DNA from 3 places in the Duganella sp. Root198D2 genome. Region 3 is predicted to be linked to each of the others. Evidence: predicted binding sites of a transcription regulator. Region 3 holds the regulator's gene; each other region holds the start of a gene.
The links. The regulator HrcA, encoded in region 3, represses chaperone genes, less so after heat shock. The targets are predictions, from matches to a motif close to TTAGCACTCNNNNNNNNNGAGTGCTAA.

Region 1 (10,212 bases), on a different contig from region 3:
AGAACCACAGGCGGAAATTATTGCCAAGGCTGTTTGCCAGCATCATGATCAATTCATACCATTCGGCGCGCGCCAGCGAAGCGGCGGGCGGCGCCAGGTTCGATTGCGGGTGGCGTTCGGCAAGCATCATCATGAGGGCAGCCGATTCGGTGAAGGGCTTGCCGTCGATGATGAGGGCAGGGACCTTGCCCTGCGGGTTGATGCGCAGGTATTCCGGACTGCGCTGCTGGCCCGCTTCGATGTCGACTTCCACCAGCTGGTAAGGCGCGCCGATCTCTTTCAGGGCCGCGTGGATCGCAAGGCTCGCCGTGCCGCGGCCGTAGTAGAGGGTGTACATGGACTATTCCTTCAAGCCTTTACGCCATTGATCGAGCGACATCAGCTCGCCGCTGACATCATCTTCCACGAGGATTTCGCCGTTCACGTGCGAGACCAGGAAGCTGGCCACAGCTTGCGCCATGTCGTCGCCGTTTTCCACGAAAATGAGCTGGTAGTAGGGGCTGCCTTTCACATCGCGCGGCGCCGGATCGGTTTCAAGCAGCGCGCCATGCCGCTCGCCGCCGCTGCGTTTTTCGATGGCATCGGCCAGCTGTTTCAATTCCGGCAGCGCCATCAGCTTTTCCACCGCCTGGTCGCGGCTTACGTTCGCTTTCGCCGCTTGCACGGAGGCGGCCGCGGCGACCACCGTCGACGTTGCTGTCATATTGGGCTTGTGATTGCTTGCGTACCAGGCGCCGACAGCGGCAACAAGAAGACCGGCAACGCTACCGGCGATAGCAGATTTACGGGAAGAAGACATATGTTGCGCATCCCTGCGGTGAAAGTGCGCCAATACTAACAGATCTGAATCCCAATTTTGGAGGCGGCGCGTGGGAAATGCCGCAGCCCTCGGAGGATGGCGCCCCTGGCTTACTGCGCAAAGTGTTCATGGGGCCATACGCGCACCACATGACAGCCACCCCTGCCGGAGAGGAGTGCGGCGACCACGATTCCTGCCCCTGCTGCCCGTTCACGAATTCGATTGATGCCTTCAGCGAGCAGCTTGCAGCGCAGGCATTCTTCGGCATCCGTTTATACGCGTGCAGGGATGATAATGGCATGCTCGCTGCCGATTGCCGGGTCAACGGCGAAGACTTTCCTGCGGGCGCCGAACTTCTGAGGGCGGTGATCCGCAACGCACAGCTGACTCAATGAATTGATGAGCCGGCAGGCAGAGTAAAAAAGCCTGCGAGGCGTGAACCTGGCAGGCTTCCGAGTACGGAGAGTGGACGCTTACTGCTTGCGGCGGCGCAGGGTTAAACCCATCATGCCCAGGCCGAGCAGCAGCGAGGCGATAGTTGCCGGCTCCGGTACGGCGGCCGTCAGCGAGACGTTATCGAGCGAACCGCCGATGCTGTCGCTGATGCCGGAAGCCTTGAAACTCAGGTTCGACAGGCTGCCAACAGCAAACATCGACAACTCAATCTTGAACCAGTTGGTCTTGGAGGTGAAGTTGTCCTGCTCGACGTGCTTCAGCAGGTTGCCGTTCCACAGGACGTCAATGCCGTTGGTGGCAGCCGAGGTATTTTCACGCGGGGCATAGAAAAAGGACAGGTTGTACTCGCCGCCAGCAATGGTGTCGATGGTCTGGCTGATCCAGCTATTGCCCGTGGAATCCAGCTCCAGGAAGTTGCCGCCGTCCTGCGCTGTGCCGGCCACGTTATTGCGTACTTCAACGCCCTTCGAACCTACACTCCATCCATCGAGCCCGGATTTGATGGTCCAGGAACCAGCGGCTATCGGGTTCTTTTCAAAGCTGCCATTGGTGATCAGGTCGATCGGGCCGGCGTAGGCGGAGCCTGCAGCGAAAAACAGGAAGGCGGTCAGAAGTTTCTTCATCTTGTCGAAATTAAATGAACGTTGCGCAAAAGTTATTGTGATTGTAGCACGGTTGAGTGCAGGCTTGCTCACTCGCGCCGTTTTACCGACATAACGACCATGTGGTGATAGCCGCCATCTGTTTTGATCGCGAAGCACCCTATGCCGCGCAATACGTCTGCGGCCACGACAGTCATGTCCTTCGCATCCTGATGATCGGCTCTCCATGTCGGGACAGTGAGGCGGGGATAAGCGCGCTGTTCGCCAAAGTCGCGAAAGGCAGCGATGCGGGAGCGAACTGGCTCCAGCAGGTCGAAGTTCGCCCAGGACCACGTCCAGGTATTGCTGTCGGTTGAATGGGTGCCGACGAATTCGACGTCGGCCACAATCTGCAAGTGATCGCCGTGAATGAAAACCAGTTGCGCGCTTCGCTGGTAACAGTCCCAGACCGGATAATTCCGGAGGCCGAAGACATCGGTCATGGCTCCTGGCTGGGCCCATTCGGCTTTGCGCAAGGTCTCCAGGTAGTGAGTCCATTCAGCCTGCCTGGCGTCGTCCAGGCAGGTGATGCTTTGCGCCATGGCGCCTTCATAGCAATGCCCGCAAATTACATCGATCTCGACTTCACCTTCGTTCATGGCGTTCCATCCGCCTTCACGCTCATATACCTCATTACATACCGCACACCAGGCGTCGCGCCAGGCGGCATCTTTTTCAGGGTAGCCGCAATGCCATTTTTGAGCCGGATTCCCGATCAAATGGCTGCAAACGTAAACGAAGCCGCTTTCGCCGTGAGCGGGGCAGATAATGGTTGCGATTGTCATGGTGGCGAGTCTATCAGCGAACTTTTTTGCGTCCTTACCTCACCATCTGCTGGCGGTTGAACAAGGGATGAGTCGCCACGATGCGCGTGTTGAGCATGGTCAGGATGTGGAGTTGGTAATGATTGCGTGCATCCGCTGGATGGCAAGAGCCTTCCATGCGTCAGTGGTGCGGTCTCGGACATCATTGTCGATTGCGGAAACGTATGCAATGGTTGCGATTGTCATGGCAAAGGCAGTGGCCAGATACGGCTAGCGCCCCAAGTGCCCACAAGCCCAACTGGGAGACTCGCGATCAGAGGTACAAGAACAGGAAATGAAAAAAGCCCACCCGCACAGAGCGCGGGCTGGGCCGCGTTCTGGCAAGTGGGCTTTTTTGTGAGCTCGGTGAGCCGGCTGATTACATCATGCCGTCCATGCCACCCATGCCGCCCATGCCACCCATACCGCCCATGCCGCCGGCTGGCTTGTCTTCCGTGACTTCAGCAACCATGCAGTCGGTGGTCAGCATCAGGCCAGCGATGGAAGCTGCGTTCTGCAGTGCGGAACGAGTTACCTTGGCTGGGTCCAGGACGCCCATTTCAACCATGTCGCCGTAGGTGCCGTTGGCAGCGTTGTAGCCGTAGTTGCCGGAACCAGCCAGCACTGCGTTTACAACCACCGAAGCTTCTTCGCCGGCGTTGGTGACGATCATGCGCAGTGGCTCTTCCATTGCGCGCAGGACGATCTTGATACCTGCTTCCTGGTCGGCGTTGTCGCCTTTCACGTTCAGGTTGGCGCGGGCACGCAGCAGGGCTACGCCGCCGCCTGGAACAATGCCTTCTTCCACAGCTGCGCGGGTTGCGTGCAGTGCGTCTTCAACGCGTGCCTTCTTCTCTTTCATTTCGACTTCGGTGGCTGCGCCAACCTTGATCACGGCAACACCGCCGGCCAGCTTGGCCACGCGCTCTTGCAGTTTTTCGCGGTCGTAGTCGGAGGTCGCGCCTTCGATCTGGGTGCGGATCTGTGCCACGCGGCCTTCGATCGCGGAGGCTTCGCCTGCGCCGTCGATGACGATGGTGTTTTCCTTGCCCACTTCGATACGCTTGGCTTGGCCCAGTTCTGCCAGGGTGGCTTTTTCCAGGGTCAGGCCGACTTCTTCAGCAACAACCTGGCCGCCGGTCAGGATGGCGATGTCTTCCAGCATTGCCTTGCGACGGTCGCCGAAGCCAGGAGCTTTCACTGCGCAGGTCTTCAGGATGCCGCGGATGTTGTTGACCACCAGGGTCGCCAGTGCTTCGCCTTCGATGTCTTCAGCGATGATCAGCAGTGGACGGCCGGCTTTCGCTACTTGCTCCAGTACCGGCAGCAGGTCGCGGATGTTGGCGATCTTCTTGTCGCATAGCAGAACGAATGGGTTCTCCAGTACGGCAACTTGCTTCTCTTGGTTATTGATGAAGTATGGGGACAGGTAGCCGCGGTCGAACTGCATGCCTTCCACGATGTCCAGCTCGTCGTGCAGGGACTTGCCGTCTTCCACGGTGATGACGCCTTCCTTGCCCACTTTTTCCATCGCTTCAGCGATACGGTCGCCGATCGAGGTTTCGGAGTTGGCGGAGATCGCGCCAACCTGGGCGATTTCCTTGGAGGTGGTGGTTGGCTTGGACATGGACTTCAGCTGTTCGACGGTGGCAGCAACTGCCTTGTCGATGCCGCGCTTCAGGTCCATTGGGTTCATGCCGGCGGCAACGTATTTCATGCCTTCGCGCACGATGGCCTGGGCCAGCACGGTTGCGGTGGTGGTACCGTCACCGGCGTTGTCGGAGGTCTTGGAAGCAACTTCCTTGACCATCTGCGCGCCCATGTTCATCAGCTTGTCTTTCAGTTCGATCTCTTTAGCGACCGACACGCCGTCCTTGGTGACGGTCGGGGCGCCGAAGGAGCGCTCCAGCACCACGTTGCGGCCTTTAGGGCCCAGGGTGACTTTAACTGCGTTGGCGAGGATGTTCACGCCTTCGACCATCTTGGCACGGGCGGAATCGCCGAAAATGACTTCTTTAGCTGCCATGTTTGTTTTCTCCTGAATTCTGTCTATCTAGGGGGGGCTGTGATTACTTCTGTACCACGGCCATGATGTCTTCTTCGCGCATTACCAGCAGTTCCTGGCCGTCAACTTTAACGGCTTGGCCGGCGTATTTGCCGAACAGAACGCGGTCGCCCACTTTCACTTCCAGAGCACGCACGGTGCCGTTGTCAGCAACTTTGCCGTTGCCAACTGCCAGCACTTCACCCTGGTCTGGTTTCTCAGCAGCTGCATCAGGGATGATCAGGCCGGACGCGGTCTTGGTTTCCTGGTCCAGGCGTTTGACGATGACGCGGTCATGCAAAGGGCGAAGGTTCATACAAAACTCCTTTTACTCGGTTTATTGACAGTTGTTAGCACTCTCGGCTAACGAGTGCCAACAATTATAGGGACGACACTTTCCCTTTTCAAGGGAATTTCTTTGCGTTTGATCAAGCGTTGAATTGATGGCAATCATGCCAAGGAGGCAATGTCGTGGCGCGCGAGGGGCGGAGAGGGGGCAAAAGCGGGGGCTGGAAATGAAAATGGGACCGTTGCCGGTCCCATTTTCGTCATGCGTGGAGATTAACGCTGTTTGCGGCGATACACGCCAGCCATGCCGAGCAGGCCGATGCCGAGCAGGCCCAGCACGCCCGGTTCAGGGACGGGGGCGACGAAATCGAGGATGCCGCCTTCCTGGGTGATGGCAATGTCGAGGGCGTTGGTGCAGTCGACGGTATCGCAATCGACGCCTTGCGTGGTGTTGTTGAACGCCGCAAACGATGCGCTGTAGAACGGATCCGGGTCAAAGAAGTAGTCCTTGCCTTCCGCGGTCAGGAACCAGCTCATGGTGACGTTCTGGAACACGCCGCCGAGGTTGTCGATGCCGCCCACGCCGTTGTAGGCGAAGTCGGACCAGGCCAGCTGGGTTTGTGCGCCGGCGAAGTTCACCGAAGGATCGGTGCCGACCACCGCCTGGTTATAGGTATTGTCGTTGCCGACATCGGCCCACAGCTGCAGCGACAGGGCGGTCGGGGTGCAGGATACGCCCGGGCCAAGAATCCCGCTGCAAGTGAAGTCCTGGTGGAAGGTGGCGTACAAGCCGTAGTCGAAGTTGACGCGGGTATCGGCGGTCGAGACATTGTTCGAATTCAGGGAAAAGCCGCTGAAGACGATGTAGCCGTTGGACACGTAGTTGTTGCCCACGCCCGTATAGGCGACGCGCGCAGACGAAACGCCGTTGAGGGCGTCGGCCGTGAAGATATTGCCAGCAGGTGCCAGTCCGGTTGGGTTCACCTGGAAAGAAGGTGCAGCGGCTGCGCTGCCGGTCGCCAGCGCGCCAAACGCAAGCAGCATGCTGGCGGCGAGGCCGCGAACGCTAGGTGTGAGAATCTTCATTACATTTCTCCGTTGAGAGGATAGAGCACCAGTTTTGGGATGACTGAGCATTAAATTTGATCAGGCCATGATCCTTATCCAAAGCAATCCGTATGCCACATTTAAAATACCGCCAAAAAACAAACGCTTAGTATTAACTTTCAAACCATGTTGTTTGCGTTGCTCGGCCCGTTCTGTAAAATATTCCGACATGTAGCTTCTCAAAATTAAGTAGCAAATTCAACGACTTGGGTGATATATTTGGTGAGCATTCGCATGGTTTGATATTTTGTGTGACTTTTTATGTCGCGGGCAGCGTGAGTATTAATTTAAAATTAATCCATATTTATTTTGATTGCTCAGCCAGCATTGCCGAGAATTTGCGCTTGGCTAATTGGATCGCCAGCCAGTTCAAGGGGTGGCGATTGCCGCCCGGGCGCCAGGTATGGACGAACTTGTCGCGATAGGCGTCGTACTGGAAGCCATGCGGTGCGGCCAGCAGCTTGCCGCGCTTGAGCATCATCTTGATGGCCTGGGTGGCCGCCACGCCTGAGCACAGCTGGCAGGCCATCGAGGTCGAGGCGCCGCGCCGTTCCGCCAGGTTGATACCGCCGGGTACCAGGTAGCTGCGGTGCAGGGCGGTCGGCGCCAGTCCGACCAGGAAGCGGATTGCCATATCGAGCTCCGGCAAGTCGCCCCAGCCGAAGTATTCTTCGAAGCTCATCCCGCCGGGCACGAAGTTCAGGCCGGCCACGCTCATGCCCAGCGGCGCCGCACAGGTGGCCGGCACGCCCAGCGCCTCGCACATGGCATAGGTCTGCTTGCGCGCCTCGAAGGCGAAAAAGTCCAGCCCGTCGACGTACACGTCGGCACCTTGCAGGAAGTCGCGCAGGTTGCCCTGGTTGACCCCTTGCGGGAAGGTGCGGATCTTCACTTCGGGGTTGATGTCGCGCGCCATGCGTGCCATCACGTCAACCTTGGGCTGGCCCAGCGTCGACATGAAGGCGCCGGCCTGGCGGTTGAAGTTGGGGATGTCGAAGGTATCGAAGTCGGCCAGGTGGAAAGCGCCCACGCCCATGCGCGCCAGCGTCAGCAGGTGCACGCCGCCCACGCCGCCGGCGCCGGCAATCGCCACGCATTTGTTGCGCAGCGCTTCCTGCTCTGCCCCGGTAACCCAGCCGATATTGCGCGAGAACGCTTGCGCATAGTCGAAGCGGCGTTCGGTGTTGGATTCAGCCATGGCTTATTCCTGTTCCCGCAGCCGATGGATGATTCCCGCTTCTTCATGCTGCGAGAAGAACAGCGGATAGAAAGAACGTTCGTCGGAATCGGGCTGCCCGCCGAAGCGGCGGATCTGCTCCTTCATGTACGACAGTTCGATGTGCATCAGCACCCCGCGCACGTTGACGCGCGGATTGACCACCTCTTCGCCGAGCTGGCGGAAGCCAAGCATGCGCTGGTAGAACTGGCGATGGCGCGGCGTGACTTCGATGAACAGGACGTCGAAGCGGTGGATATCGTAGGCATACATGACGGCCAGGTGGATCAGTGCCGCCAGGTAGCTCTTCGATTTTGGCCCCATGTCGAAGGCCAGTTTGATGAATTCGCAGACGCGTTTGCCGCGCGCCCGGAAGGCGTCGATTTCGGCGCCGAACAGCTGGTCGGCCAGGATGCCGGACGGGCTGTCCAGCCCGAGGGTCAGCGTGCCGACTGCTTCGTCGCGGCTGTGCGCCATGAGCGTGACGCGGTTCGGGTCGTCGGTGAGTGCATGGGTGCCTTCCAGGCCACGCCAGGCGTACATCTTGTGAATCAGCATGCTCGCCTGGCTACGCCCTTCGGGCGTGTCGACTAATCTGATTCCGAAGGTGTTCTCCCCGGTGACGATGTCCTGCATCTCCGCCAGCAAGCGGTCATCGCGAAAAGGGTCGTCGGCGCGTGTGGCATCGAGCGCAGTGTCGACCCGTTCGACCTGCTTGTACTGCATAGTCCCTCCCAGCATAACTTGTCAGAATTTGTGGTCTTTTCGTAAATAAATAATGACAAGTTCAGCTTGCTATCGCAACGGCAGCTCATGCAAGCGTGCGCAGGGCAGGTGCGCGCCGGCGCCCGCTCTATGAACGAGAGGTGTTTAGCGTTTCCGGACGGTTATATTTCTTGGGAGCTTGATATGCCTGAATTGCTAGTCAGTTGTCGCTTGCGCCTGCCGGCAGGGACAGGCTGAAGGTGAGCTGGGCTGGCGTGCAGTCGGACAGGCGCAGTTCGCCGCCATGGGCGCGGGCGATTTCGCGCGCCAGCGCCAGGCCCAGTCCCACGCCCGCCACGCGGCGGTCATAGGCATGGCCGGCGCGGTAGAAGCGGTCGAACAGCCGGTCGCGCTGTTCGAAGGCGATGCCGGCCGAAGCGTTGGCCACGTCGATTTGCCAGCCGGTGCCGGTGCGGCGGGCGGCGATGGCGATCCAGCCCTCCGGCACGCCGTACTTGACCGCGTTGCTGACCAGGTTTTGCAGCACCTGCCGCAGCAGGTCGGCATCGCCCCGCGCATCCATGCGCGCCGGCAGGTCGAGCCGCAACGGGCGCTCGGGCGCCATCATGTCCAGGTCGTCGGCCAGCTCGCGCAGGATCGGCACCAGGTCGAGCGCCTGCAGCGGGATCTGCAGCTGGCCGGCATCGGCGCGCGACAGCATCAGCAGCTTGCGCACGACGTTGTCGAGGCGGCGCACTTCATCCAGCATGTCGGCCAGCGACTGTTCCAGTTCCGGGTAGGCGCCGGCCCGCTCGAAGGCGCGTTCCAGTTCGCCCTGCAGGATCGAGACCGGCGTGCGCAGCTCGTGCGCGGCATCGCCGGAAAAGCGGGCCGACTGCAGGAAGCTGCGCTCCAGCCGGTCCAGCATGTCATTGAAGACGGTGACCAGGCGTTCGAATTCCTGCACCTCTTCATCGGCCGCCACGCGCTGCCGCAAATCGCTGGCGCGGATGCGCTCCATCACGCCGCTCAAGTGCTCGATCGGGCGCATGGCGCGGCCGGCCAGGTACCAGGCCACGCCGCCGACCGCCAGGCAAAGCAGGATCACGGCGCCGCCAAAGCGCCAGATGGTGGCCTTCAGCTGGGCCTCGGACAAGGTGGTGTTCACGCCGAGTTGCACCACGACGCTGCCGCGCCGCGTCTGGCCGATGCGCCACTGCGTACCGCCGCCGTAGTAGGTGCGCAGTTCGCTGTCGGCAGCCTCCGGCACCAGCAGGGAAGCCGGCCAGTTCGGACTCCGGTAAAGCTGGCCTGCCTGGTCGTCCACGGCGCGCAGGATGGCGAAATTCTCCGTGCTTTCGATTGGCGCAAAGGCACTGAAGCTGGCGTTCAGGTGGGCATCGATCGAGGGCCATACTGTCGGCGATCTGGTGCTGAAACCGGGCCCCGCCAGGTGCGCTACCATCATGCGGTCCAGGATGCTGGCCCGGCGTGCGACGACAGCCAGGGCGGAGGCGATGAACAGCGCCGCAATGACGCCGACGGCCAGGCCGGTCGTGATCAGCGCAATGCGGATGCGGAAGGAGCGGATGAACGGCCGGCGCGCAGGCTTCATGCGTCGCCGTCCGGCTTGCGCAGGCGGTAGCCGACGCCGCGCACCGCTTCGATGGCGACGTGCTCGGGCAGGGCCAGTTTCTTGCGCAGGCGCTGGATGCAGACGTCGACCATATTGGTTTGCGGGTCGAAGTCGTAGCCCCAAACATGCTCGAGGATCTGGGTGCGGGTGTAGACCCGGCCCGGCGCGCGCATCAGGTATTCCATCAAATTGAATTCGCGGCTGGTCAGTTCGACTTCGCGGCCGTCGAGTTCCGCCACGCGCGTCAGCCGGTCCAGCTTGAGCGGGCCGGCCGTCAGCACGTTCTGCCGTTCGCCGCTGACACGGCGCAGCAGCGCGTGGATGCGGGCGACCAGTTCTTCCATGTAGAACGGCTTGGCCAGGTAATCGTCGGCGCCCAGGTTCAGGCCCTGGAGCCGGTCGTCGAGTTCATTGCGCGCTGTGAGCAGGATCACCGGCGTGTCGCGGCCGTCGCGGCGCAGCGCTTTCAGGATCGCCAGGCCGTCCCGGCCCGGCACCATGATGTCGAGCAGGATGA
Region 2 (10,212 bases), on a different contig from region 3:
GCATTTGCGCCGCGCGTTCGATGGCGGCCTTGCGCGGCATGCCGTGCATCTCGGCCACGAACTGCAGGATTTCGCGCCCGCGCAGGAAGTCGTAGAAGATGGGGTTATCCGGCAGGTAGCCGACGTGGCGCTTTACTTTGGCGGCATCGGCCTGGCAATCAAGGCCGTCGACCAGCACGCGGCCTGCGCTGGGCACCAGGATGCCCATCATCATGCGGATGGTAGTGGTCTTGCCCGCGCCATTTGGTCCAAGGAAGCCGAACACTTCGCCGCGCTGCACCGCCAATGACAGCGGCTGCACGGCGGGAAAGTCGCCGTAGTGTTTGGCCAGTCCCTGGAATTCGATCATGGCCGCAAGCTCATGCCGATGCGTTCCGTGCGCGGCGCCCAGTTGCCCAGGATGTCGGCGGACACCAGCACGCGCTCGGCGCGGCCGATCAGCAGCTTGCGCGGCACGAAGCCGATGAAGCGTGAATCGCGGCTGTTGTTGCGGTTGTCGCCCAGCATCAGGTAGCTGTCGGCCGGCACGGTGACGGGGCCGAAATCGCGTTTGGCATCGACTTGCGGCAGCACCTGGATGCTGTAGCTGGCGCTGGCATTGTGCTCCTTCAGTTGCAGCGCTTCCAGGTCGCCCACCTTGTCGATATGTTCGGTGGCGTTGCCCAGCACTGCATATTCGGAAGTCTTGCCGTTGATGATCAGGTGCTCGCCGCGGATTTCAACGCGGTCGCCGGGCAGGGCGGCGATGCGTTTGATCAGGCGGGTGCGGTCTTCCGGGGAGAAGAAGGTGACCACGTCGCCGCGCTGCGGTTCGCCAAGGTGGCTGACGGAGATATCGGTCAGCGGCACTTTCAGGTCGTAGGCGATGCGGTTGACGAAGACCACGTCGCCTTCCAGCAGGTTGGGGTGCATGGAGGCGGACGGAATCGGGTTCCAGTCGGCGATGGCGGTGCGGAACACGCCCAGCGTCAGCAGGAAGACGATGAAGCCCTTGTTTTCACGTATGAGTTTTTTCACGACCGGTGTCTCCATCTTGGTTCAGGAAACTGCATCATCTTATCAAAACCTTAAGCGCTGCTTAGACCGAAGGCGGCCAGCATCTGGCGCTGCCCTTTGGGCGGTACTTGCAGCGCGCGGCTGTCGAGGTCCTGCTCGACCCAGCCGCGTTTCAGGGCCAGTTGCAGCAGGGCCGCACCGAGCGCCCCGCCGAGGTGGGGCTTGCGTTCGCTCCAGTCCAGGCAAGGGCAGGCGAAACGGCGCCGCATCTTGCGCAGGGCGGGCAGGTCCAGCCCAAGCTGCGCGAATTGCTGCTCGCCCGCGGCGCTCAACTCGTATCCATCGCTGGCTTCCGCCAGCCAGCCCTGTGCCGCGAAATGATCGTGCAGGCTGACTGCGACCGTGCCGGCCATGTGGTCGTAGCAGGTGCGCGCGTTGCGCAGGCGGTCCGGCGTGTTGGGCTTGAACTCACTGCGAGGCAGGCCGGCGACCACCAGCAAGGCTTCCAGCGCGCTGGCTACTTCCTGGCTGGCGAGCTGGTAGTAGCGGTGCTTGCCTTGCGCGAGTTGCACCAGCAATTGCTCATCCTTCAGGCGTGCAAGGTGGGCGCTGGCGGTGGAGGGGCTTACTTCGGCTACAACGGACAGCTCCGTGGCGGTGCGGGCATGTCCGTCCAGCAGGGAGCACAGCATGCGGGCGCGGGCGGGTTCGGCGATGGCGCCGGCAATGTTGGCAAGCTTGGAATCCATATTTCGATGCAGGGCGAATTGTCGTTGTGCTTTTTTCAGCATACTGCAATTTCTTGAACGTTGCCGGAGAAACGGAATGCAGAATCTGGAATGGGATGCAGGGCGGGGATTGTGGATCGCAGCCGGCGCCGCGCTGGTGGAAGAAGTGCTCAGCCATCCTGCCTTGCGCGTGCGGCCGCAGGCAGAAGCTGTGCCCGCTGCGATTGCGGGCGGCAGCGCCGGCGAGGTGTTCGGCGCGCTGGTGCGCATGAACGATGGCGAACGCCATGCCGCGCCCAAGCTGGTTTTGCAGCGTGCACTGGCTTGCGCCGCCGGCGGCGAGGCCGCGCAGCAGCGCGCACGGGAGGTTGCAGCACGCCTGCTGGCGGAAGGGCGCTCGATCGGCGCCTGGGCTTTTGAAGCGCCTGTCAGTACGGTTGCCAGCCTGCTCGGTTTCACCGACCAACAGTTGCCTGCGGTGGCGCGCTGGATGGGCGAGTTCGTGGCCTGCCTGTCGCCATTGAGCAGCGCCGGGCAAATTGAACAGGCACACGCAGCGAGCCTGCGCCTGCTGGCCGCCATGCGCGAACTGTTGCAAGCGGCGCCGCAGGCTTCGCTGGCCGCGAATGTCGCGCAGGAAGCTGCCGCAGCCGGCTGGCAGAACGACCACGCCATCCTTGCCAACTTGGTCGGGCTGATGTCGCAAACCTACGAAGCCACTGCCGGCCTGCTTGGCAACAGCCTGGTCGCCATGCAGCAGGGTGCGCCGGGCAGCGACGCCAATGCGCTGGTGGCGCAGGTGATGGAAACCGATCCGCCCATTATCAACACCCGCCGTTTCGCCGCCGAGCGCTGCATTGTCGGCGGCGCGACAGTCGCAGCGGGGCAGGCGATACTGGTCATGCTTGGCGAAGCGAAACGCGGCTTTGGCCATGGCCGCCATGCCTGCCCTGGGCAACAGCTGGCGCGGCAAATCGCTGCCGGCTGCATCGAAGCGCTGCGCAGCAAACCGCTGCCGCAGCTAAGCTGGACTTACCGCGCATCGGTCAACGCGCGCATACCGGAGTTTCATCAATGATTGCAGTGATTTTTGAAGTGACGCCCGCCGCAGGGCGCAAGGATGCCTACCTGGATATCGCGGCCAGGCTGAAGCCAACGCTGGAGCAGATCGATGGTTTTATCAGCGTCGAACGCTTCCAGAGCCTGGCCAACCCGGAAAAGATGCTGTCGCTGTCGTTCTTCCGCGACGAGGCCGCGGTGCTGGAATGGCGCCGCGTGGAAGCGCACCGCGCCGCCCAGCAAGCCGGGCGCGAAAAGCTGTTTGCGGACTACCGCCTGCGCATCGCCAGCGTGGTGCGCGACTATGGCCTGAACGAGCGCGCGGAGGCGCCGGCCGATAGCCGCGAACGGCACGGGTGATCAGTGCCCGCGCTTTTGCACCAGCGCGCTGCCGGTGCCATGGCGCCTGCCTTCGCTGACCGCGGTCACGCTGCCATCGGGATGGAAGACGATGGCATTGGCGGCGCCGATTTCCTCGGCCGCTGCGTCCCAGCGTTGGCCGAAACGCTCCAGCGCTTGGGCTTGCGCGCTGCCGGCAAATCCCGGCTCGATGGAGGTGGCCCGGCCATTGCGCTCCGAGATGCGCGGTGCATCCAGCGCTGCCGGCATGTCCATGCCCAGGTCGATATGGTTGAAGATGGTCTGCAGCACCGTGGTGACGATGGTGGAGCCGCCCGGGCTGCCGATGGTGAAGGCCGGCTTGCCGTTGCGGAAAGCGATAGTCGGCGACATGCTGCTGCGCGGCCGTTTGCCCGCTTCCGGCACGTTCGGATGGGGTCCGGTGAAATCGAAGTCCGTCATCTCGTTGTTCAGGATGAAGCCGTAGCCCGGCACCGTGATGCCGCTGCCGCCCCATGACTCGATGGTGAAGGTGTAGGCAACGATATTGCCGTCCTTGTCCGATACGGCCAGGTGGGTGGTGTGCGCGCTTTCCGACAGCAGCCTGGCCTTGGCGGCGCCGGCGGGGCGCAGTGGCACGCTGGGGTCTTGCTGGAACAGGTAAGGATCGCCGGGCTGCGCGTAATAGTGCGCCTGGGTAGGATCGATCAGTTCGCGGCGGCGCGCTGCGTAGTCCTTGCTGAGCAGTCCCTCCACCGGCGCGTCGACGTATTCCGGATCCGCCAGGTAGGCATTGCGGTCGGCGAAGGCCAGCCGCGCCGCTTCCAGGTACAGGTGCTCGGCCTTCTCGCGCGGCATGGATTTCAGGTCGAAGCCTTCCAGGATATTGAGCGCTTCGGCAATCGTCACGCCGCCGCTGCTTGGCAACGGCATGCCGACCAGTTCATAGCCGCGGTAAGTGCTGCGCACCGGCTGCCGCCAGCGCGCTTCGTAATTGGCCAGGTCGGCCAGCGACATCTGGCCCGCGCGGACTGAAACGCCCGCAGCGACAGGCGGGCGGTTGACCGAGTCGACAATCGCCTGCGCCAGCTTGCCCGAATAGAAGGCTTTCACGCCGCCGGTGGAGAGCAGGCGGTAAGTCTTCGCCAGGTCGGGATTGCGCAGCAAGGTGCCGGCAGGCAGCGCCTTGCCGTCCCGCATGTAGCGCCCCGCGGTCTCCGGGAACAGCGCGAACTTTTGCTCATTCTCTTTGACCAGCGCGACGAAGTTGTCGTTCACCTTGAAGCCATCCTGCGCCGCCTTGATGGCCGGCGCCAGCACCTGCCTGAACGACATGGTGCCATAGCGGTCCAGGGCATCATGCCAGCCGCGCACGGTGCCCGGCACGCCAACCGCCATGCCGCTGGCGACTGCGGTCTCGAAATCCATCGCCTTGCCGTCCGGCGCGAATGCGCTGGAGCGGAAGGAAGCCGGCGCCACCTCGCGATGATCGAGTGTGATGACGCGGTTTTCCTTGGCCAGGTAGATCACCATGAAACCGCCGCCGCCGATGCCGCAGCTGAACGGATCGGTCACGCCCAGCGCGGCGGCTGCCGCCACCGCCGCATCGACCGCATTGCCGCCTTTGTTCAGGATCGCCAGCGCGGCCTGCGAGGCCGGTTCGCTGATGGTCGCCACGGCGCCGCCGGTGCCGCTGGCAACCGGGGTCTTGGCCCAGGCCGGGACGCCGAATGCCAGCGCAATGATGATGGTGGAAGTCAGTCGTCGGGGCAGGGCGTTTGGCGTCATGGGCAGCTATGTTGGCTGGGAAATAGTTACCCGCAAGCTTACCCGATAATCCGGCGCTGGTGCCTTCAGTGAAGGCGCTTCGGCCGGCTCCATCCCCAGCAGCGTAAAGGTCAGCCCATTGCGCGTCACCGTTTTGCCGGCGCCTGGCATGTCCTCGGCCAGCACGAAGCTGGTGCTGCCCTGTTGATCAGCCAGCACGAAGCTGTAACTGATATAGCCAGCCCAGACGCAGACTGCCCCCTTTTTACAACGGCTGTCATTGACGCGCTCGAGTTTGAGCGTCACGGATGGGGCCAGCGTGACGATTTCCCCTTGTGCCAGGACGTAGCTGGCGCTGGTGCGTGGTGCGGGACGGCTGGCTACGTCCTCAGCAGTACTGCGGGTTGAGCCGCAGGCGGTGGCAATGGCAAGGACCAGGCCCGCCATGCCCAGACAGATCAGTCTAGCTTGCATGATGTTCTCCTCTGGCCTGGGAACAGCTTAGCAAATCGCAAACGATCGCGTTGCACTGTTGAGTCCACTCAACAATAAGGGTGTAAATATTCCCGACAAAAAAAGCGCCCCGAGGGGGCGCTAGTTTTTATAGTTGGTTTTCACAACTTATTCTGTGCGGCGACGGCGGGCTACCCCCAAGCCCATCAGCCCGACGCCTAGCAGTGCCAGGGAAACTGGTTCAGGAATGACGCTGATTGTAGGGACCGTGTCGTCGCCAGGGTCAGCAGGTGGATCGTCTGGCAGCGGATCGGTTGGATTGGTTGGCGCATTGAAATTGCCGGCCAAGACCAGGAAGTCGACATTGGTGGTGTTATCGTGGATGTTCAGCGAATCCAGGCGGAAGCGATATACCTGGCCGGCAAGCAAGGTCACGTCATCGAAGTAGGCTGCGTAACCGCTTGGCTTGGTCTTCGCTTGCGAGACATCGTTGAGCAGGAAATCGAAGTCGAAAGACTGCACCGAGCCGCCATTGGGCGGGGCGATGCTGAAGTCGAACGTAGTGTCGGCCGTTACTTTGACGTAGAGCGTGGTCTGGTCCTTGACGTGGATCCAGTCGGCAAAAGTCCAGACTGAATCGCCGTCGGGATTCCACCCCGCGGCGATCGAGCTGCCAACTGTCAGAGTCAACGCGTTACCGCTGGTTTGCCCTAGTTTATTGGTAGGGCCTGCGGCGGCGGAGCCAACAGCCAGGGCGCAGATTGCAGCCAGTGCCAGTTTCGTGAACATGGTGACTCCTCGATTTGTGTGCTCAGGGGTTACTAAGCAATCGTTATGCCACAAACTGAAAGTCAGTCATTTCAAGGACTTACCGGGTGTTGCATGAGGGAATGTAAAAATTCCCGACATTAAGAGGCTTACTCCGCAGTTAATAAAAAAGCACCGAACCTTGCGGTATCGGTGCTTTTGGCGAGGACAGCCCTGGCTTACATATAGGCGGCCAGCGAGCCTTTCATTTTTTTCAGGGCAGCCGCTTCGATCTGGCGGATGCGTTCGGCCGACACGCCGAATTCTTCAGCCAGCGTGTGCAGCGTGGCGCCCGAGCCATCGTCGTTGGCCAGCCAGCGTGCTTCCACGATACGGCGCGAACGTGCATCGAGCTTGGACAGGGCAGTTTCCAGGCCCTCGGACTGCAGGCGCACCACCTGTTCCGCTTCCAGCACCTTGGTCGGCTCCATATTGTCGGAGGACAGGTAGGCGATCGGCGAAAACTTGTCGTCTTCGTCGTCGGAAGGGGCTTCCAGGGCGATGTCGCGGCCGCTCAGGCGCGTTTCCATCTCGATCACTTCTTCGCGCTTCACGTCCAGCGCCTTGGCCAGTTCGTCGATCTGCTTCGGCGACATGGCATCCAGGCCCTGCTTGTGGCTGCGCAGGTTGAAGAACAGCTTGCGCTGGGCCTTGGTGGTGGCCACTTTGACCAGGCGCCAGTTCTTCAGGATGTATTCGTGGATTTCAGCCTTGATCCAGTGCATGGCGTAAGACACCAGGCGCACGCCCTGGTCCGGGTCGAAGCGCTTGACCGCCTTCATCAGGCCGATATTGCCTTCCTGGATCAGGTCGCCGTGTGGCAGGCCATAGCCCAGGTAGCCGCGCGCGATCGACACCACCAGGCGCAGGTGGGAGGTGACCAGCGTTTCCGCCGCCTTGATATCGTTCTTTTCCTTCAGGCTCTTGCCGAGCGCCACTTCTTCCTCGTGGGTCAGCATAGGCAGGCGATTGACAGCCGAGATGTAAGCGTCCAAGTTGCCCAGGCTCCCGCTGAAGCCAAGGGTCAGCGCGTTGCTGCCGGCAGGTACCAGTGCGTTTGTTGCGGTCATCTTATCTATCCTCGCTTGAAGGGAATGCTTTTCAGAGTTACCAGCATGCACGACAGAACTTAAATGATTCTTAACCTCTATCATGCCGTTCTGAACATATATTAGCACTCTCCCCTGGTGAGTGCCAATCGCAGGGATTTTATGGCTCTGATAGCAAAAACACTATCGCCAGAGCGCGATTCCTTGCGCTGGATCAAAGTCAGGATAAGGCGGGGAACGGAGCGGCTCGGTGCGGATACGCACGAAGAATTTGAAAGTCGGGGTCAGCTGGTCAGCTCCGGCAATCGGACATTTTGCGTAGCAAAATGTCCGATTGCCGGAGCTGACCCCGACTTTCAATTTAAACGCGACAGGTGACGCTGGACGCAGAGTAGGGCGCCGACCAGGCCGAGCCCGGCGGACAGGGCGAGCAGGCCGGCAGTGCCCATCGGGTCCAGCGGAACCAGCTGGAATTCCGAGGCGTACAGTCTTGCGAAATCTGCAATGGCGCGGTTGAGTGGCTGCAGGGCCAGTGCCACGCCGCCCAGGGCTACGCCGCCGGCGCACAGGCCGAGCAGGGCGCCGGTGTAATAGAAGGGGCGGTGGATGAAGCTGTCGCTGGCCCCGATCAGTTTGGAGACCAGGATTTCCTCACGCTGGGTCATCACCTGCAGGCGGATGGTGTTGAACACCACTGCCACCACTACCGTGGCCAGGGTGGCGGCCAGCAGCAGCAGGGCCAGGCGCAGGATGCCCAGCAGGGCGGCCAGCCGCTTTACCCAGGCCGAATCCACCTGCACCGATTCCACGCCCGGCAGGGCGCGCATCTGGTCGGCGATGCTGTCGATCTGGCTGCCTTCCGCGGCGTTCTGGAAGGCATTCAGTTTGACTACATAGCTGTCCGGCAGGGGATTCTCGCCCAGCGTGGCAACCACGTCGGACAGGCCGCTCTTGGCATTCAGCTGCTCCAGCGCTTTTTCGCGCGAAGTGAAAATGATCTTGGCCGAAGGTGCGATGCTGCGCAGCGAGGAAGCCAGCCCGGTGGCCTGCTCGCGCGGGGTTTCGGCCTTGATGAAGACGCTGAGCTCAGGCTCGACCGCCATCTGCTCCGACAGCGGCCGCACATTGTCGAGCAAGGTCACGCCCATGAAGGGCAGGGCCAGCGCAATGGCGACCACCAGGATATTGAACAGGAAAGAGCCCGGCGCCCGGCGCACATGCACCAGGGCGGAGCCGAGGGCGAACAGGTGGTGGCGCAGCCAGGTGCTCATGCTGCTTCCTTCATCAGTTCGCCGCGTTCGAGATGGATCACACGCGCCGCGGCGTCCAGAATCTGTTCATCGTGCGAGGAAATCAGGCAAGTCACGCCCACCGAGTGGAAGGCGTGCAGCGCATCGATCACCCGGTTGGCACTGGCGCGGTCCAGGTTGGCGGTCGGTTCGTCGGCCAGGATGATTTGCGGCCGGTTGACGATGGCACGGGCGATCGATACGCGCTGCTGTTCGCCGCCGGACAGGGCCAGCGGCTGCCCGTCGGCACGGTCCAGCAGGCCCACCTTGTCGAGGGCGGCGCGGGCGCGCTGCTCGGCGACAGCACGCGGCGAACCGGTCACCAGCAGCGGCATCATCACATTGGCCAGCACCGTGCGGTCGTTCAGCAGGCGCTGTTCCTGGAAGATCAGGCCCAAGTTGCGGCGCAGGAAGGGAATGCCGGCGCGTTTCAGGGCGCCGATGTCCTGGCCGTTCACCAGCACTTTGCCCGACGTCGGCCGCTCCATGGCGGCGATCATCTTCAGCAGGGTCGACTTGCCGGCGCCGGAAGGGCCGGCAAGGTAGACCAGCTCGCCTTTGGCAATGGTGAAGGAAATGTCGCGCAGGGCGACACCGTCGGGGGAGTATTGCTTGCTGACGTGCTGGAATTCGATCATGTAGGCCGGTTACGCGAGCAGTGCTTCAACAAATTCAGCCGCATTGAACGGCTGCAGGTCTTCAATCTTTTCGCCGATACCGATGAAGTACACCGGAACCGGGCGTACGCGGGCGATGGCGGCCAGGATGCCGCCTTTCGCAGTGCCGTCGAGCTTGGTGATGATCAGGCCGGTCAGTTGCAAGGCATCATCGAAAGCCTTCACCTGGGCCAGGGCATTCTGGCCGGTATTGCCGTCGATCACCAGCAGGGTTTCGTGCGGCGCGCCTTCCATGCCCTTGCCGATCACGCGCTTGACCTTTTTCAGCTCTTCCATCAGGTGCAGCTGGGTCGGCAGGCGGCCGGCGGTATCGATCATCACCACATTGGTGCCGCGCGCCTTGCCGGACTGCACCGCGTCGAAAGACACGGCAGCCGGGTCGCCCGACTCCTGGGAAATCACGGTGACGTTGTTGCGCTGGCCCCACACCATCAACTGTTCGCGGGCGGCGGCGCGGAAAGTGTCGCCGGCAGCCAGCAGTACCGACTGGCCGTGGGCCTGCATATGCTTGGCCAGCTTGCCGATGGTGGTGGTTTTGCCGGCGCCGTTGACCCCGGAAATCATCATGACCAGCGGCTGGTGGCGGCCCAGTTCGAACGGCCTTTGCAGCGGCTGCAGCAGGTCGACCATCAGCTGCTTGAGCGCTTCCTTGACCTGGGCGGCATCCAGCAGCTTGTCTTCCTTGACCTTGCGCTTCAGCGCATCGAGCAGGTATTCGGTGGCGTCGACGCCGGCATCGGACATCAGCAGCGCCGCTTCCAGCTCATCGTACAGATCGTCGTCGATCTTGGCGCCGACGAACAGGATGGACAGGTTGGCGGAAGTCTTCGACAAGCCGGCCTTCAGGCGGCTCATCCAGCTTTGTTTGGGTTCCGGCCTGGCGGCGGTTTCGACTTCAAACGCCAGCGGCGCGGCAGTCTCGGTGCCGGCAGGCACGGAAGGAGCAGGGGCCGCAGGTGTTGCGGCTGGCACTGCGGGCGCGGCTTCCGGCGCGACCGGTTTCTTCTTGAAAAAACTGAACATGGACAAGTTGGCAGAGGGTCCTTCA
Region 3 (10,212 bases):
GCCGCCCGCGCTTCCGCCCTTGCCCTTGAAGCCGGCCAGCACGGCCACGATTGGGCCACGCTCGCCCTCGACAGCGGCTACTTCGACCAGTCCCACCTGATCCGTGACTTCCAGGACTTCAGCGGCGCATCGCCCGATGTCCATTTAGGCAATCGGTAAGCCGCTTCCCTCTGTCGCGAGAAAGTGCGATTTTGGGCCGAAATTGGCCTGACCAAACCGCTATTTTCTGCGATTTTCGGGAACTTTCCGTGATTTCGCATGTCCAAAGGAAAAAATCACGGAAAAGACCTGAAAATCGCACGAAATAGCGGTTTGGTCAGGCCAATTTAGGGCAAAAATCGCACTTTCTCGCGACGGAGAAGAACATGAAACAGAACCTTTGTATCGCCATTTCCGCGCCCACGCTGCGCGCCCTGCTCGAATTTCAAAGCGAGCACGACGATGAAATCGATCCGGCGGACCTGGCCGACCTCGCAATCCGCGACTGGCTGCAGCGCCAAAGAGAACTCGCCAAACCGGCTGGCCAGCGCGGCTACTTCTGGAAGAAGCTATTCCTGCCGGAAGGCACCCGCCTGAGGGTTTCCAATCATATGACAACGCGCTATGCCGCTGTCGCTGGCGACGACCTTGTCTACGAGACGATGACGATATCCCCGAACCAGTTGGCGCAGATGACGCTTGGTTCAGCACGGAACGCCTGGGAGGTTGTCTACATCCAGATGCCGGGCCAGCGCGAATGGAAGTTGGCGCTCCGCCTGCGCCATGCCCTTGAAGCCGATGCTCGCCGGGCAGCCAACCGCTCCGCCAAGCCGGTGCCAGTCCCAGCAGCCGTGCCGCAGCAGGCTTCACCGTTACCGGCCTTACCTCGCAACTTACCGGTCGGAAACTTGCTTGCGCCCCAATTGCGGTCCGACTGCGAGGAGCGGCGCAAGGTGTATCGCCGCGCAGAAGACCTCTTGCTGGACTAGTTTCCATTTTTCCAATCGGCGCCGGCGACGGCATGGCAAGATGCAGCCATCACCACACCAATAGAGGAGAAACACCATGATCAAAGGCCTGCGCACCGCGATTTACCCCACCCCCGACCTGGAAGCCGGCAAAGCCTGGTACAGCAAAGTTTTCCAGAAAGAGCCCTATTTCGACCAGCCCTTCTACGTCGGCTTTGAAATCGGCGGCTTCGAGCTGGGCCTGGTGCCGGATGGCGAACCCGTCAAAGCCGGCGTGCAAGCCTACTGGGGCGTGGATGACATTGCCAAAGAAGTCAAACGCATCGTCAAACTGGGAGCAAGCACTCACTCGGAAATTCAGGAAGTAGGCGAAAACATCAAGGTGGCCGAACTGGCCGATCCCTTCGGCAACTTGCTGGGCTTGATTGAAAACCCGCATTTCGACAGGGCCAGGGTCGCGTGATACCATGCTCCCCCTATGCGCAAACGCAATAACAAATCCATCCTGATCAAGACGCCCGACCAGGTCGAGCTGGCCCGCGTGGCCGGCCAGCTGGCGGCCGACGTGCTGACCTTCATCGCGCCGCACGTCAAGCCGGGCGTCACGACCGCCCAGCTGGACCAGCTGTGCAACGACTACATCGTCAACACCCAGAAAGTCATCCCGGCCAACGTCGGCTATGGCGGCTTCACCGGCACCGTCTGCACCTCGGTCAACGAAGTGGTGTGCCACGGCATCCCGTCCGACAAGAAGATGCTGAAGGATGGCGACATCATCAACATCGACGTCGCCGTCATCAAGGACGAATGGTTTGGCGACACCAGCCGCATGTACTACGTCGGCACGCCGTCGAAAGCGGCGCAGAAGCTGTGCGAAGTAACGTATGACGCGATGTGGGCCGGCATCCGCGCCGTCAAGCCGGGCAAGCGCCTGGGCGACGTCGGGCACGCGATCCAGAAGCTGGCCGAAGCGGCCGGCTACAGCGTCGTGCGCGATTACTGCGGGCATGGCATCGGCATGGTGTACCACGAAGACCCGCAGGTGCTGCACTACGGGCGGCCGGACACTGGCCTGCTGCTGGAGCCGGGCATGGTATTTACGATTGAGCCTATGATCAACGCAGGCAAGCACGCCACGCGCGCGCTGCCGGACGGCTGGACCGTCGTCACGGCCGACCGGTCGCTGTCGGCGCAGTGGGAGCATATGGTGGCGGTGACCGAGACCGGGTTCGACGTGTTGACTCTCGCACCGGGCGAGCAAAACCGGTAAACCAGGGTCCGACCCAAGGGTCGGACCCGATTCGCGGCGGCCGCATGTCCGGGTCTGACCCTTGGGTCTGACCCAGGTTTACCGGTTTTAGCGCAAAGTCAGCTTCAACGCCGGCTTCTCGCCATAATCGTCATAGCGCTCATTGATGCCGCCGACGCAATAGCCAATCTCTTCCAGCAAATCCGCCGGCATTTTCGAAGCGTCGGTAATGACGATCTCCAGCACCTCGTTCGGTTTCAGCCGGAACTTCGTCATATTGTCCTCATCGCGCAGGTAGGACAGGCAATCCACCCAGGCATCGATAGTCGCGCCATAGCCCGAAGGGAACCCAAGTTCCGCCTGGCAGGCAGCGTGGAAAGCAGCTTCATCGCCGATCGCGGCGCCGTTTAACGTGGCAATAGCCATTATTTCTTTTCCTTCGGATCGGTGACAAACCCAATGCGGGTCAGGCCATGCGACTGCGCCGCCGCCATCACCTGCGCCACCACTTCATAGCGGGTATCCTTGTCCGCCCGCAGCTGCAACTCCGGCTGCTGCGGCAAGTCCGCCGCCCCGGCCAGACGCTGTTCCAGCTCCCCGGCCTGCAAGGCATCATTGTTCCAGTAGACCGTGCCGGCGGCATCGATGGCCAGCGTCACGGTGTCGGCTTCCTGCGGCAGCGCCCTGGCCTGCGCCTTGGGCAGCTCCAGCTGCACCGCATTGGTAAACATCGGCGCGCTGATGATGAAGATCACCAGCAGCACCAGCATCACGTCCACCATCGGCGTGACGTTGATGTCCGCCATGGATTCCTTCTGCCGGTGGTGGTTGAAGGAGCCAAATGCCATCAGTTCAGTCCCTGGCCAGGTAAGCGTGCAAGTCGTGCGCGAAAGCGTCCAGCTCGGACAGCGTGATGCGGTTGATGCGGTTAAAGCCGTTATATGCCAGCACCGCCGGAATCGCCACCGTCAGGCCGACGCCGGTCATGATCAAGGCCTCGCCCACCGGCCCGGCCACTTTGTCGATCTGCACCGTGCCTTGCGCCGACACTGCCGCCAGCGCATGGTAGATGCCCCACACTGTGCCCAGCAGCCCGACAAAGGGCGCCGTGGAAGCGATCGACGCCAGCAGCGTCAAGCCCGATTCCAGCCGCGTGGTCGAGACGTGGATCGCGTCGCGCAGCACGCGCGTCACCTGCTCGGCGCGCCCCATCTCGGCGGCGATGCTGCCATTCCTGGCATGCGCCAGCTGGTGCGCGCCGGCCTGCGCCACGGCCGCGAAAATACCTTCCCGGTCGCGCGCCGCCATCAGCGCCACGCCATCGGCCACCGACGGCGCGTCCCAGAACGCCTGCACCGCCGGCGCCGCGCGCCGCACGCGCCACGCGGCCCAGCCCTTCCACAGGATGAAGAACCAGGACGCCAGCGACATCGCCAGCAGCAGGTAAGCCACGGCGTGGCTGATCGCATCGCCGCGCTGCCAGTAGCTGGCGAAGGTAAAGTGCTCCATCAGCCGTTCAGGCCCAGCACGTCATACATATCGTACAAGCCGGTCTTCTTGTCGGCCAGGAACCGGGCCGCGCGCAGCGAGCCGTTGGCGTAGTGCTGGCGCGAAGAGGACTTGTGGCTGATTTCAATGCGCTCGCCCTCGGTGGCAAACATCACGGTATGGTCGCCGATGATGTCGCCGCCGCGCACGGTGGCAAAGCCGATCGAGGACGGGTCGCGCGGGCCGGTCACGCCTTCGCGCGCGAACACGCCGCACTCCTTCAGGTCGCGCCCCAGCGCGTCGGCAATCACCTCGCCCATTTTCAGCGCGGTGCCGGACGGCGCGTCGACCTTGTGGCGGTGGTGCGCCTCGATGATCTCGATGTCGTAGCCGAGGTCGAACTGCTTGGCCGCAAACTCCAGCAGCTTCAGGGTCACGTTCACGCCCACGCTCATATTCGGTGCGAACACGATGGCGGTTTTTTGCGCCGCGGCCGCGATGGCGGCCTTGCCCGCTTCATCGAAGCCGGTGGTGCCGATCACCATCTTCACGCCGTGCTCGGCGCAGTAAGCCAGGTGGGCCAGGGTGCCTTCCGGGCGGGTGAAGTCGATCAGCACGTCGGCGCCGGCCAGACCGCTCGCCAGCTCGGCAGTGATGGCCACGCCCGCCGGCTGGCCGGTAAAGGCGGCAGCGTCGCTGCCCAGGGCAGGCGCGCCCTCGCGGTCCAGCGCACCTGCCAGGCGGGCGTCGGGCGCTTTCTGCACCGCCTCGATCAACATATGGCCCATGCGGCCGCTGGCGCCGGCGATGGCGATCTTCAGTTGCGTCATCTTGCTGGTTCCTTATTGCTTGGTGCCCGATTCCTGGCCGCCCGGCAGCGGCGCCTTGCCCGGCGCCAGGTTGCCCTTGGCCGCCTCGGCCTTCTTGAAGTCCTTGATCGGGCCGGCGATGCGCGCGATGTATTCCTGTTCGGTCGGCAGGTTGCCGCCCTCGAAGCTGGCCACCTTGTCATCCTTGTCGAACACCACCACCACGGTGCTGGTAGTCAGCTCGCCATTGCCCTTGGCCAGGCGGAACGGGTAATCCCAGCGCTTGCCATGGAAGGCGTCGGCCATCAGCGGCGTGCCGAGCAGGAACTTGACCTGGTCCTTGCTCATGCCTTCCTTGAGCTGGGCCAGCATTTCCCTGGACACGAAATTGCCCTGCTGGATGTCGGGGCGGTAGGGCGAGAAGAACCACAGGAACTTCTGCGTCTTGGTGATCTGGGTGGTCTGGGCCCCCTGCGAGGCTTCCACCGGAGCCACGGTGGCCGGCTTGCTGGCGCAGGCAGCCAACAGGGCGGCGGCCAGCAGCGGAGTGCTACGTTGCAACAAAGACAGCGGGGTCAAACGCATGGTATGCATACCTCAATTCCGTGAGCAGAAGTGCCTAAAACGCTATATCATAAAGCACTTCCCGCAACTGACGTTAGCAAACATGAGTAACAGCCCTACCGACCTGAAGGCGTCCGGCCTGAAGGCTACCCTGCCGCGCCTGAAGATCCTCGATATTTTCCAGAGCAGCCCCGTGCGCCATCTGACGGCGGAAGACGTGTACAAGCTGCTGCTGGCCGAGAACATGGACGTCGGCCTGGCCACCGTGTACCGCGTGCTGACCCAGTTCGAGCAGGCCGGCCTGCTCAACCGCAACCATTTCGAGAGCGGCAAGGCGATTTTCGAGCTCAACGAAGGCTCGCACCACGACCACCTGGTCTGCCTCGATTGCGGCCGGGTGGAAGAATTCGTCGACGAAGAGATTGAAAAGCGCCAGCAAAGCATCGCCGCCGAGCGCGGCTTCAAGATCGCCGAGCATGCGCTGGCCATCTACGGCACCTGCACCAAGGACAAGTGCCCGCACAGGCATTAAGGCCTACTGGTTGCTGAGCGCGTTCGACAGCAGCCGCGACGTGATATCGACAATCGGGATGACCCGCTCGTAGGCCATGCGGGTCGGCCCGATCACCCCCAGCGTCCCCACGATCTTGCCGTTCGCCTCATAGGGCGCGGTCACCACGCTCATCGCATCCATCGGCACCAGCTGCGACTCGCCGCCGATGAAAATCTGCACGCCGGAAGCCTTGGACGAGACGTCCAGCAGCTGCATCAGGCCGGTCTTCTGTTCGAACAGGTCGAACATCGCACGCAGCGAACTCATATTCGAGGACAGCTCGGCCACCGACAGCAAATTGCGCTCGCCGGCGATCACCATGTCGTCGGCCGATTCGGCCATCGCCGCGCTGCCCGCCTCCACTGCGGCCTGCATCAGGCGCCCCATATCGTCGCGCAACTGGCGCAGCTCGTGCTGCAGGCGCCCGCGCACGTCTTCGAACGAGAGCCCGGAATAATGCTGGTTGATGAAATTGGCCGACTGCTGCAACTGCGCCGGCGTGTAGTCGACATCGGTCAGCAGGATGCGGTTTTGCACGTCGCCGCCGGGCAGCACGATCACCAGCAGCACGCGCTTGTCGCCCAGGCGCAGGAACTCGATCTGCTGGAACACCGACTCGTGGCGCGGCGCCACCACCACGCCGGCAAACTGGGTCAGCGAGGACAGCATCTGGGCCGCGTTGGCAATCAGCTTTTGCGGCTGCGGCGAGGTCACCTGCAAGCCGGCCTGCACCGCGCGCTCGTCGATGTGCTGCACCGTCAGCAGGGTGTCGACAAAGATGCGGTAGCCGCGCGGGGTCGGCACCCGTCCCGCCGAAGTATGCGGGCTGGCCACATAGCCCTGCTCTTCCAGGTCGGCCATGATGTTGCGGATGGTGGCCGGCGACAGCTCCAGCCCGGAAATTTTGGACAGCGAACGCGAGCCCACCGGCTGGCCGTCGGCGATGTAGCGCTCGACCAGGGCTTTGAGCAGGGTTTGGGCACGGATATCGAGATGCATAGCGCTATTCTGCCAACTGTTGTTCCAGCCACGCAAGCAATTCATCGAGCGTGGCGCAAATCGCATCGGGCTGCGGCGCGCCAGCGGGCAGGACGGCGCCGCGCCGGTTCATCCACACCGCGCGCAGGCCGGCTGCCTGCGCCCCGGCCACATCCAGCGCCAGGTCGTCGCCCACGTACACCGCATCGTGCGGCGCCACGCCCAGCGCTGCGCAGGCGGCGCGGAAAATGTCCGGCGCCGGCTTGGCCGCGCCGAAATGGGCCGCTGCCAGCGAGACCCCGAAATGGTGGGCCAGGCCGATCACTTCGAGGTCGGCATTGCCGTTGGAAATCGTACCCAGCTGCACGTGCCGGCGCAGCTTGAGCAAGCCCGGCAGCACGTCGTCATACGGCGTCACCGCATTGCGCGCGGCAAAGAAGTGGCGCATGGCGCCATCGACGTGGGCCGCATCCTCGCCGGCGGCGGCAAAGGCGGCCTGCAGGCTGGCGCGGCGCAGCCGGCCCAGGTCGATCAGCAGCTCCGGCCGGGCCGCCGCCAGTTCGGCGCGGTGCGCGCGCAAGGCCTCGATCGACCACTGCGCCGCCACTTTCGGCGCATGGGCCGCCAGCCAGGCGTGCAGCGTGAGTTCCGCCTCGGCAATCACGGGCGCGATCGGCCACAGGGTGTCGTCCAGGTCGAACAGGATGGCTTGGGGCTTCATGGGCGCATTGTACCGCGCCGCGGTTGCAAGCTGTTACAAGGGAAAAGCTGGTCAAATCGGCTAAAGAAGTGGCAAATGCACTAAAATAGGCGCCGATTTGTCCGCGCAATGCGCGCAACCGAATGGAGAACGTGGAATGAAGAGTAAGTATCTGTCTGCCGCCGCCGCGCTGCTGTGCGTCGCCGGACTGGCCGCCTGTGGCGGCAAGGGCAATGGCAGCATCGCCCTGGTAGTCCAGGTCGTGGGCCTGGACCGCGGCGGCCTGGTGCTGCAAAACAATGGCGGCGACGACCTGACCATCAGCGCCGCCGGCAGCGCCAGTTATTCCTTCGCCACCCTGATGGCCCCGGACTCCCAGTTCAACGTCACGCTCAAGACCGTCCCGGCGAATGTGACCTGCAAGCTGGCCAATAACACCGGCAAGATCAATTACTACACCTACAACCAGACCGTCGTGAACTGCGCCGCCGACCCGTACACCCTGGGCGGCACCATCCGCAGCGTGGCCGCAGACGGCACCGGGGCGGAACCGCTGAGCGCCGACGGCCTGGTGCTGGCCAACGGCGCCCAAACCCTGGCCGTGGCCAGGGGCGCCAGCACCTGGCAGTTCGCAACCCCGATTGGCAACCAGAATGTCTACGGCGTGACGGTGCTGACGCAGCCGGCCGGCCAGCAGTGCGAAGTGAGCATGGGCACCGGCACCATGCCAGCGCGGAACGTGGTCGATGTGGCCGTCACCTGCAAGAAACCCCAATAAGGACAACAGATGAAAATACAAGTCATTGGCGCGGCCCTGCTGGCCGCAGCGCTGGCCGCTTGCGGCGGCAAGGCCGACTTCGTGGTCGGCGGCCCGATCACCGGCCTCAGCAACCCGAACCTGGTGCTGGTGAATAACGGCGAAGAACTCAAGGTGGCCAGCGGCGCCACCAGTTTCAGCTTCCCCAACAGCATCAGCTACGGCACCGAATACAACGTCACCATCAAGACCCAGCCGGACCACATGAACTGCGAGGTGGTGGGCGGCAAAGGCTCGGCCGGCCACACCACCACGATTTCCATCGGCATCGCCTGCGCCCTGAAGCAGTACACGGTGGGCGGCAAGGTAGTCAGCATCGCCAAGGACAACACCTCGGGTCCGCTGAGCGCCGACAAGCTGGTCCTGGTCAACGGCAGCTCGAGCGGCCAGATTGCCATCGCCAAGGGCGCCACCAGCTTCGTCATCCCAGGCTTCCTGCCGTACGGCACCGCTTACGGCCTGTCCGTGTTTACCCAGGCCGAAGGCCAGGATTGCAAGATCACCAACGGCAGCGGCGTGGTGGGCGATGCCGACCGCACGGATGTGGTGGTCACCTGCACAGTGTTATAAGCAGGAGGAATGACTGGGATTCCAAAAATAAATTGGAACAATATGCCGCGACGCAGCATAATTACACCTGTCTCCTCCACTTCTTAACAGAAATGGATTCAGCCCGCTCCCTGAGCGGGTTTTTTTTTGCCCCCATGCCGGGCTCGCCGCAAACGCAGCGGTCTTGATGGGTGCGCCGTTTGTAGGCTATAGTCGGCTACTGTTTCAAGAGCCAAGCGGCAGCGCTGGAAAATTTATGACATTAGACGGCGCCCAGGGCCAACCGGTAAAACTGCTGAATGCAACGCAAAAAGCCTACGCGCTAGCGTTTTTCTTCCTCCCCCTTTCCAAGGCACTGCTGTTCATCTCGCTGGCGATCGCCTTCATGCTGTTTGTGGCAGGCGGCGGATTTGCCCGGGCGCTGCGCTCCTGGCGCACACTGCCATGGACAGTGCCGGCGGCGATTCTCGCCATCCTGCCCGGACTATCCCTGCTGATTCACCCAGCCAGCACCAGGCTGATTGTTCATTCCGAGGCCAGCTACTACTGGATCATTGCTGTCATGACCTTCCTGGCAGCGAGCCAGATGCGCATCCTGCCCTGGCTGCGCGCGCTGGTGGGCGGGATCTTCATCGGCTTCCTGTACGCACAATTGCCATACAAAGCTTGGTGGCCGCTCGATCCGCCTTCCCTGATCGCCAATTACATCCTGTACTCGCAATTCCTGGCCATTGGCGTGGTCATGCTCTCGATCCTGTTCAAATATGAAACCAACAAGGGGATCCGGACCGCCTATGCAGCAGCCATGGCCTTGTTCTTCATTGGACTGACGTCCGGCATGGGACGTACCGGGATGTGGGTGGTGCTGGTCTTGCTGCCTTTTATTATTACCAACCTGTTCGCCAAGCAGAACCGGGCCAAGGCCGCCCTGCTCTGCGTGGCAGCCTGCGCAGCGCTGCTGATGGCTCCGACGGTCCAGAAAAGGATCAAGGACGCGGCCAGCGATGTGCAGCTGTTGCAGCAGAACGTCACCCAAACCTCGCTCGGTTACCGCATGGAGATGTGGAAGACAGCCTGGGGCGTGTTCCGTGCGCATCCCATGCTGGGCGGCGGGGCGGCAGGTTTTGAAGACGCCTGGAGCCGCCAGCCGCGCGCCGAAGAAGCCAAGGCCTTCGTCGAGCCGCATAATGCCTTCCTGTTCTACGCCTCGTTTTACGGGATTTTCGGGCTGCTGGCGCTGGTCTGGCTATACGCCGCACTGCTGCTGACGGGTTGGCGGCGGCGCCAGTCGCTCGAGGGCCGCATCGTGCTGGCGTTCGCCCTGGTCCTGGTGCTGTGCAGCTTTACCAATACCGTTTTCATGGGCTCTGTCAGCCGCGCCTGGGTCATGCTGTTCCTCGGCCTGCAGGGCGCCCTGTTGTTCACCTCCGCGCAGCCGGCCACGGCCCGCAATTGAAGGCAGGTACCACGTGAACCAGGAAAAACCACGGCTGCTGTTCATCTGCCCCACCGTTGCCGCGTATATCGGCGGCACGGAAACCGTGGTCAGCCAGTTCAG

Region 1: a site for HrcA is predicted at 5,094-5,120, ahead of groES (co-chaperone GroES). Genes of this name have one in related genera too.
Region 2: a site for HrcA is predicted at 7,321-7,347, ahead of rpoH (RNA polymerase sigma factor RpoH). Genes of this name have one in related genera too.

Annotation. Positions count from the first base shown of each region.
Region 1 covers NZ_LMIC01000015.1:59,511-69,722, reverse strand. The annotation lists gene ASE26_RS15810 (glutathione S-transferase family protein) at 1-337, opposite strand, end outside; gene ASE26_RS15805 (hypothetical protein) at 341-703, opposite strand; gene ASE26_RS15800 (DUF6348 family protein) at 949-1,194, shown strand; gene ASE26_RS31055 (PEP-CTERM sorting domain-containing protein) at 1,273-1,878, opposite strand; gene ASE26_RS31050 (DUF6882 domain-containing protein) at 1,947-2,681, opposite strand; gene groL (chaperonin GroEL) at 3,079-4,725, opposite strand; gene groES (co-chaperone GroES) at 4,769-5,059, opposite strand; gene pepA (flocculation-associated PEP-CTERM protein PepA) at 5,305-6,117, opposite strand; gene ASE26_RS15765 (ThiF family adenylyltransferase) at 6,443-7,336, opposite strand; gene ASE26_RS15760 (N-acetyltransferase) at 7,340-8,080, opposite strand; gene ASE26_RS15755 (cell wall metabolism sensor histidine kinase WalK) at 8,280-9,674, opposite strand; gene ASE26_RS15750 (response regulator transcription factor) at 9,671-10,212, opposite strand, start outside.
Region 2 covers NZ_LMIC01000002.1:478,805-489,016, reverse strand. The annotation lists gene ASE26_RS05005 (ABC transporter ATP-binding protein) at 1-349, opposite strand, end outside; gene lepB (signal peptidase I) at 346-1,017, opposite strand; gene ASE26_RS04995 (helix-turn-helix transcriptional regulator) at 1,068-1,745, opposite strand; gene ASE26_RS04990 (cytochrome P450) at 1,822-2,802, shown strand; gene ASE26_RS04985 (antibiotic biosynthesis monooxygenase) at 2,799-3,143, shown strand; gene ggt (gamma-glutamyltransferase) at 3,144-4,910, opposite strand; gene ASE26_RS04975 (hypothetical protein) at 4,917-5,363, opposite strand; gene ASE26_RS31150 (PEP-CTERM sorting domain-containing protein) at 5,511-6,131, opposite strand; gene rpoH (RNA polymerase sigma factor RpoH) at 6,329-7,219, opposite strand; gene ftsX (permease-like cell division protein FtsX) at 7,555-8,469, opposite strand; gene ASE26_RS04955 (cell division ATP-binding protein FtsE) at 8,466-9,125, opposite strand; gene ftsY (signal recognition particle-docking protein FtsY) at 9,135-10,187, opposite strand.
Region 3 covers NZ_LMIC01000050.1:137,716-147,927, reverse strand. The annotation lists gene ASE26_RS27585 (helix-turn-helix domain-containing protein) at 1-159, shown strand, start outside; gene ASE26_RS27580 (hypothetical protein) at 366-968, shown strand; gene ASE26_RS27575 (VOC family protein) at 1,045-1,410, shown strand; gene map (type I methionyl aminopeptidase) at 1,426-2,217, shown strand; gene ASE26_RS27565 (barstar family protein) at 2,305-2,622, opposite strand; gene ASE26_RS27560 (biopolymer transporter ExbD) at 2,622-3,044, opposite strand; gene ASE26_RS27555 (MotA/TolQ/ExbB proton channel family protein) at 3,049-3,705, opposite strand; gene dapB (4-hydroxy-tetrahydrodipicolinate reductase) at 3,705-4,514, opposite strand; gene ASE26_RS27545 (outer membrane protein assembly factor BamE) at 4,527-5,078, opposite strand; gene fur (ferric iron uptake transcriptional regulator) at 5,161-5,589, shown strand; gene hrcA (heat-inducible transcriptional repressor HrcA) at 5,593-6,609, opposite strand; gene ASE26_RS27530 (HAD family hydrolase) at 6,614-7,309, opposite strand; gene ASE26_RS27525 (hypothetical protein) at 7,446-8,066, shown strand; gene ASE26_RS27520 (hypothetical protein) at 8,076-8,675, shown strand; gene ASE26_RS27515 (O-antigen ligase) at 8,911-10,110, shown strand; gene ASE26_RS27510 (glycosyltransferase family 4 protein) at 10,124-10,212, shown strand, end outside.